Regions from separate parts of the Amycolatopsis sp. NPDC043885 genome, predicted to be linked through region 1. Evidence: riboswitches for the same ligand, from Rfam matches in the RefSeq annotation. Region 1 holds a riboswitch; the other holds the start of a gene.
The links. Region 1 has a riboswitch for cobalamin ahead of metE (5-methyltetrahydropteroyltriglutamate--homocysteine S-methyltransferase). Riboswitches for the same ligand answer to the same signal wherever they lie in the genome.

Region 1 (3,404 bases):
CCGCTCGGCGGGCACGGCGCCGACGGCGGTCCGCAGCAGCCCGCTGACCTCGTCGACCGCGGGGACGCGCGGCGAATGGATGTCGTAGACGCCAGGCCCGACGCCGCGGCCGAAGCCCGCCGCGCCGAGGTCGGTGACGACCTCCATCTTCGACCGCGCGGCCTCGATGCTGGTGACGTCGGCGTCGAGCGCGTCGATCGCCTTGACCACGTCGCCGAATTCCGAGTAGCACATATGGGTGTGGATCTGCGTCGCGTCGTCGATTCCGGAAGTCGCCAGCCGGAACGACGAAACCGCCCACGCGAAGTACGCCTCGTGCGCCGCCGCGCGCAGCGGGAGCAGCTCCCGCAGCGCCGGCTCATCCACCTGGATGACGCGGATGCCCGCCTCCTGCAGTTCGTGCACTTCGTCGCGGATGGCCAGCGCCACCTGACGGGCGGTCTCGCCCAGCGGCTGATCGTCGCGGACGAACGACCACGCCAGGATCGTCACCGGTCCGGTCAGCATGCCTTTGACGGGTTTGCCGGTCAGGCCCTGCGCGTAGCGGGCCCACTCGACGGTCATCGGCTCCGGCCGGGAGACGTCGCCGTACAGGATCGGCGGCCGGACGCAGCGCGAACCGTAGGACTGTACCCAGCCGAAGTCGGTGGCCGCGAACCCGGCCAGCCGCTCGGCGAAGTACTGCACCATGTCGTTGCGCTCGGGTTCGCCGTGCACCAGCACGTCCAGGCCGAGGTCCTCCTGCAGCCGGACGACGCGCTCGATCTCCGCCTTCATCGCGGCTTCGTAGCCCGCGTCGTCCAGCGAACCCGCCTTGTGCGCGGCCCGCGCCTTGCGGACGTCGGTGGTCTGCGGGAACGAGCCGATCGTCGTGCTCGGCAACGGCGGCAGCTTCAGCGCGGCCTGCTGAGCCGCCGCGCGCCGGGCGTAGGGGGAGCGGACGGTGTCCTCCGGCCGCAGTGCCTCCAGCCGGGCGCGGACCCCGCTGTCGGCCAGGTCGGCCGCCGTCGCGCGATCCGTGGCCGCGGCACGGGCGGCGGAGAGGTCGACGCCCTCTTCCTTCAGCGCGCGCCCGAGCAAGACGACCTCGTCGACCTTCTGCCTGGCGAAGGCGAGCCAGCCCTTCAGACGCGGGTGCAGTCCGTCCTCCCGCTCGACGTCGTAGGGCACGTGAAGCAATGAGCAGGACGTCGACACGCTGACCGATTTCGCGATACCCAGCAGCATCGCCGCTCGGCTGAGCGCGCGGGTCGGATCCGTGCGCCAGACGTTGCGCCCGTCCACGACACCGGCCAGCACCTCCTTGTCCCGCAGGGCGGGTTCGGCGGCGACGGCGTCCACAAAGGACTCATCGGTGACGAGGTCGACCGCGATGGCGTCGATCGGAGAGCGCGCGAGCACACCCAAGCCGCGGCCGAGACCGCCGAAGTACCCGGCGACCAGGATCTTGGGCCGCGCGGTCTCCTTCGCGAGCCGGTGGTAGGTGCGGATGAGCGCGTTGAGCTCCCTCTCGGTGCGGTCCGCGGCGAAGGCGGGTTCGTCGAACTGAACCCACTCGACGCCTTCGTCGTGCAGACGGCGCAGCAGCTCGACGTAGCCGTCGAGGAGGTTGTCGAGCAGGTCCAGCGGTCGGAAGTCCTCCGGAGCGGTCTCGGCCGGCTTCGCGAGCAGCAGGAACGTCACCGGGCCCACCAGCACCGGCCGGGTCTCGACACCGACCGCACGGGCTTCGCGGTATTCGTCGAGCGGTTTGGTGCCGGTGAGCGAGAACGTCGTGTCCGGGCCGAGTTCGGGGACGAGGTAGTGGTAGTTCGTGTCGAACCACTTCGTCATCTCCATCGCCGGCGCGTCCTGCACCCCGCGTGCGGCGGCGAAGTAGGTGTCGAGCGGCGAGAGACCGAGCGTCGTGAAGCGCTCCGGCAGCGCTCCGAACAGCTCGGTGGTGTCGAGCACCTGGTCATAGTGGGAGAAGGTGTTGGAGGGGACGGATTTCAGTCCCGCGTCCTTGAGTTCCCGCCAGGTCCTGGTGCGCAGCGCGCGGCCGGTGCCCAGTAGCTCGGCCTCGTCGATCTTGCCCGCCCAGTAGCGTTCGAGTGAACGCTTGAGTTCCCTGTCCGGTCCGATCCGGGGGTAGCCCAGCACAGTCGTGCCGATTTCGGTCACAGCTCTCTCCTCGCGAGCTTGTCGGGCGAGCCCGGAGCGCGCGGGGATGACCGCCGTTCGGTCGTGCCCATCCCACGAGGCCCGGACTCACGCACGCCGTCGGCGCGCGTACCACGGGCAGGTCTTCGGACTCGTGGGCGACTCGCTCGTTCCTACCGGCCGTCGCTTCCCGGGGCGCCATGTCCCAGTGCTTTACCGTGTCTCGCACGGTGACGGCTTTCGTTCCCACATACCGCTGCGGGGCAGTCCCGGATTCGCACCGGGTTCCCTGTTACCTCGACCGGCCTGGGAGGCCGGGCGAACCAGTAGCACCCCGGAGCGTACCGAATTCGGGTCTCGCGTGACTGGAGGCGTAACTCACGTGATCGGAGGCGGAACACGCGTGCCTGGAGACGGAACACGCCGGGCGGAAGTCCGCCCGGCGTGTTCCGTGTTCAAGCACGCGAGTCACGTGCCTGAGCACGCGAGTTCGGGGTTCAGTCCCAGTCGAGGGCACCACCGGACTGGTACTCGATGACGCGGGTCTCGAAGAAGTTCTTCTCCTTCTTGAGGTCCATCGCCTCCGACATCCACGGGAACGGGTTCTCCGTCTCGCCGAAGATCGGCGCGAGACCGATCTGCTGCGCCCGCCGGTCGGTGATGAAGTGCATGTACTGCTCGATCAGCTCGGCCGAGAGCCCGAGCATGCCGCGCGGCATGGTGTCGCGGGCGTAGGCGACCTCGAGTTCGCACGCCTCGGTCAGCATGGTGCGGACCTCAGCCTGGAACTCCTCGGTCCACAGGTGCGGGTTCTCGATCTTGATCTGGTTGATGCAGTCGATGCCGAAGTTCAGGTGGATCGACTCGTCGCGCAGGATGTACTGGTACTGCTCGGCGATGCCGACCATCTTGTTCCGGCGGCCGAGCGACAGGATCTGCGCGAAGCCGGTGTAGAACCACATGCCCTCGAAGATCACGTAGAACGCGACGAGGTCACGCAGGAAGGCCTGGTCGGCCTCCGGCGTCCCGGTCTCGAAGTCCGGGTTCTCCAGGTTCTGCGTGTACTTCAGCGCCCACGCGTCCTTGTCCGAGATGGACGGGACCTCGCGGTACATGTTGAACAGCTCGCCCTCGACCAGGCCGAGGCTCTCGCAGATGTACTGGAAGGTGTGCGTGTGCACGGCCTCCTCGAACGCCTGGCGCAGCAGGTACTGGCGGCATTCGGGGTTGGTGATCTGCCGGTATACCGCGAGCACGATGTT
Region 2 (3,404 bases), on a different contig from region 1:
CGGTCACGAGCGACCGGCCGAGATCACCGGTGAGCAGCCCGGAAAACCAGTGCCCGAACCGGTCGAGGATCGGCTGGTCGAGGCCGAGCCGGTGGCGCACGGTCGCCACCTGCTCGTCGGTGGCCTGCTCGCCGAGCACGACCGACGCCGCGTCGCCGGGGAGCAGCGCGGTCACGGCGAACGTCGCGATCAGCACGAACATCGCCTGCAGAACGGCGAAGCCCAGCCGCCGGGCGGCGTAACCCGGCACGTCAGGACAGCCGGGCGCGGTCGAACCTCGCCCAGTCGAAGGTGTTCGGCGGCGCGGACACCAATCCGGACACCCGCTTCGACACGCCGATCGTCCAGGTGCTGAACCCCCAGGCGAGCAGACCTCCGGATTCGTGCACGATCCGCTGGGCGTCACCGAACAGCGCCAGCCGGGCACTCTCGTCCGGGGTGGCCGCGGCCCGGTCCATGAGGGCGTCGAACTCCGGCGAGGCGAAACCGTTGACGTTGTTCGAACCGCCGGTCCGGAAGCGCTGATTGAGGAACGTCGGCACCGGCAGGGTCGCCGTACGGGTGAGCGCGGCGACCCCCTTGGTCTTGATCTCGCTGAAATAGGTGCTCGACGCGCGAGTGTTCGGTGTGACCTTCAGCCCGATTTCCCCGAGCTGCTGGGAAATCAGGGTGGCCGCGGTGGCGAAGCCCGGATCGACGTCGCTGGTTTCGACGGCGAAGGCCAGCCCCTCCGCGCCCGCCTCCCGGACGAGTGAGCGGGCCGCCTCGACATCGCGGCCGCGCTGGGGGATGCCGGTGGCGTACCCGCGGAGTCCTTTGCCGAACAGGTCGTTGCCGATCTCGCCGCGTCCGGCCAGTGCGACGCGGTTCAGCGCTTCTCTGTCCACTCCGGACAGTACGGCGCGCACCAGCCTCGGATCGGCGAACGGCGGCCGCGTCACGCGCAGCATCATGCCCTGCATCGTCGTTCCCTTGGCTTCGAGCAACGAGACGCGCCCGTCACCGGCCAAGCGGGCCGCGGTACCGGCCGCGAGATCGTGGGCGTAGTCGACCTGCCCGGACAGCAAGGCGTTGACGCGTGCGGCTTCCTCGTTGACCGGTACGAATTCCAGCTCGTCGATGCCCGGCGCGCCGTCCCAATGGGACTCGTTCTTGCGGAACACCGCCGGCCCGCCGGGGGTGAACGAGACGAAACGGAACGGACCGGAGCCGACCGGTGCCGTGAAATCCATCGTCCCGGCGGGCACGATCTCCGCGCCGGGAGCGCCCCAGCCAGACGGGAACTCGAAGTCGGAAGCCGTCAGTGTCAGCTCGATTTCGGCAGGGGAAACCGCTTTGCTGCGGCCGAAGTCCACCTTCGCGAAGTACTGCCGTGATGAGGACGCCAGTGCGGGATCGGCGATCCGCCGGAAGGTGTAGAGCACGTCGTCCGCCGTGACCGGACGGCCGTCGTGGAAGGCCGCCCGCCGCAGCCGGATCCGCCAGCGTGTGCCGGAATCGTCGCTTTCCCAGGACTCGGCCAGCCGCGGCCGCAACGAGGTGTCGGCGTTGTAGGCGACCAGCGTGTCGAAGAGCGCCTTGGCCCGCGCTTGGTCGACGAAAAGGGAGACCTGAGACGGGTCCAGGGTCTCCTTCGAGCCGCCCGCGGCGAACGCGACCCTCAACCGGCCGGTATCCGCCGGCGCGGTCCCGCACGCGGCCAGCGGCGTGAGAGCGGCCAGGGCGAGCAGCCGCCGGCGGGTGAGCGGATGGCGCGTCATAGGAACCTCCGGGACATCGAGCACTGTCCCGGGCGCGCGGCCGCACGTGAACGGGACCCCGCTCCGTACTCCACGACAGTTGGGGCTGGCGGTACCCGGCGGGCAGTCCGGCTCACGGCGCTGAGACGTCTTCCCAGGCCGTTCACGGTTGCGGGTCAGCGCCGGATTCACACCGGCTTCCCCCGACGGGCACCTTCTTGCGTTGTGGCGCCCACGGTAACCCATGCCAGGGGTGTGCTACACAGGATCAAGATCACGAAGGGGAGGCCGGTGGACGAGAAGCTCGCGGCGGACTGGGTGCGCCGGTGGGACATCCAGCAGGAACGCTACGTCGCGGACCGCGAAGAACGCTTCGCCGTGCTGATCGACGTCGTCGAGCACGTATGCCGTGACGTCGCCGAGCCGCTGGTGCTGGACCTCGGCTGCGGCCCGGGATCGCTGGCCACGAGGCTCGCGGGGCGGCTGCCTCGCGCACGGGTCATCGGCGTGGACAACGACCCGTTCCTGCTCGCCCTCGCCCGGGCCACCCGGCCGCGGCAGGCGGACATCGAGTACCTCCAAGCCGACCTCGCCGAGAGCGGCTGGCTGAAATGGGGGCCGGTCGACGCCGCAGTCTCGACGACCGCGTTGCACTGGCTGCGTCCCGAGCGGCTCGCCGACGTCTACCGTGACCTCGCCGGAGCGCTGAGGGAGGGCGGAGCGCTCGTCAACGGCGACCACCTCTACGACGAACAACCCGGTGTCCGCGACCTCGCCGAGGTGGTCAAGAACCGGCGGGCGGTCCGTGCCGGGGTCGGCGCCAACGAGGAATGGAAGGCCTGGTGGGCGGCGGTCGCCGCCGATCCCGCGCTGCGGGAGCGGTTCACGGCCGACGAGTTGCGCGGCATCTCGACCGGCTACGGCAACCGGCTGAGCCCGCAGGAACACACCAGGCTGCTCCGGGAAGCGGGCTTCGCCGAAGTGGCGCCGGTGTGGCAGTCCGGCGACGACTACGTCCTGACGGCGCTGCGCTGACCCGGTCCGGTCAGGCCGCTCAGGTGCCGGACGACCTGCGGTCCTGGACGCGGCGGGCGACGGCGAGCGTGACAGGCGCCGCGAGCCAGCACAGGTAGGCGACGGCGTCGTCCGTCAGGAACGAGACGGGCACGGAGATCCCGAACACCGCGGCCAAGCAGACGCTGCGCGTCAGGCTCTGGGCGAACACCCGGGGCGGTCCGTCGGTCACGTACAGGTGTTCGCGCCGGATCTCCCTGATGATCAGCGCGAACGACGCGGAGGCCAGGACCTGCACCATCGCGTACAGGCTGAACCGGAGCGGGAACGCTCCCTCGGCGGTGATGACCCGCGTCGCGAACGGCATCAGAACCTGCATGAACAGCCAGACCAGGGTGAGGCTGATCAGGCGGCCGCTCAGCGAGCGGACGTAGGGGAAGATCTCGTGGTGCGCGCGCCAGTGGGCGGAGATCACCGCGAAGCCGAGCGTGAAGGCGAAGTATTCCTTGCCGTGGTCCGAGATCGAGCTCAGCATGGCGCCGGTGGTGTCGCCGTGGGGGATCGGGAGATCCAGCGCCAGCAAGGTGAGCGCGATCGCGATCACCGCGTCGACGAAGACGCTGAGCCGCTCGGCGGCGGCCTTTCCGGTCG

Region 2: it holds a riboswitch for cobalamin, as region 1 does, so the genes downstream of both, AC069I_RS30760 (ABC transporter substrate-binding protein) here and metE (5-methyltetrahydropteroyltriglutamate--homocysteine S-methyltransferase) in region 1, are expected to answer to the same signal.

Annotation. Positions count from the first base shown of each region.
Region 1 covers NZ_JBWKEA010000004.1:10,314-13,717, forward strand. Annotated here, with positions in the region: gene metE (5-methyltetrahydropteroyltriglutamate--homocysteine S-methyltransferase) at 1-2,163, opposite strand, end outside; cobalamin riboswitch at 2,263-2,485, opposite strand; gene AC069I_RS15430 (ribonucleotide-diphosphate reductase subunit beta) at 2,640-3,404, opposite strand, start outside.
Region 2 covers NZ_JBWKEA010000013.1:179,981-183,384, forward strand. Annotated here, with positions in the region: gene AC069I_RS30755 (ABC transporter permease) at 1-250, opposite strand, end outside; gene AC069I_RS30760 (ABC transporter substrate-binding protein) at 252-1,760, opposite strand; cobalamin riboswitch at 1,841-1,992, opposite strand; gene AC069I_RS30765 (class I SAM-dependent methyltransferase) at 2,031-2,774, shown strand; gene AC069I_RS30770 (TMEM175 family protein) at 2,794-3,404, opposite strand, start outside.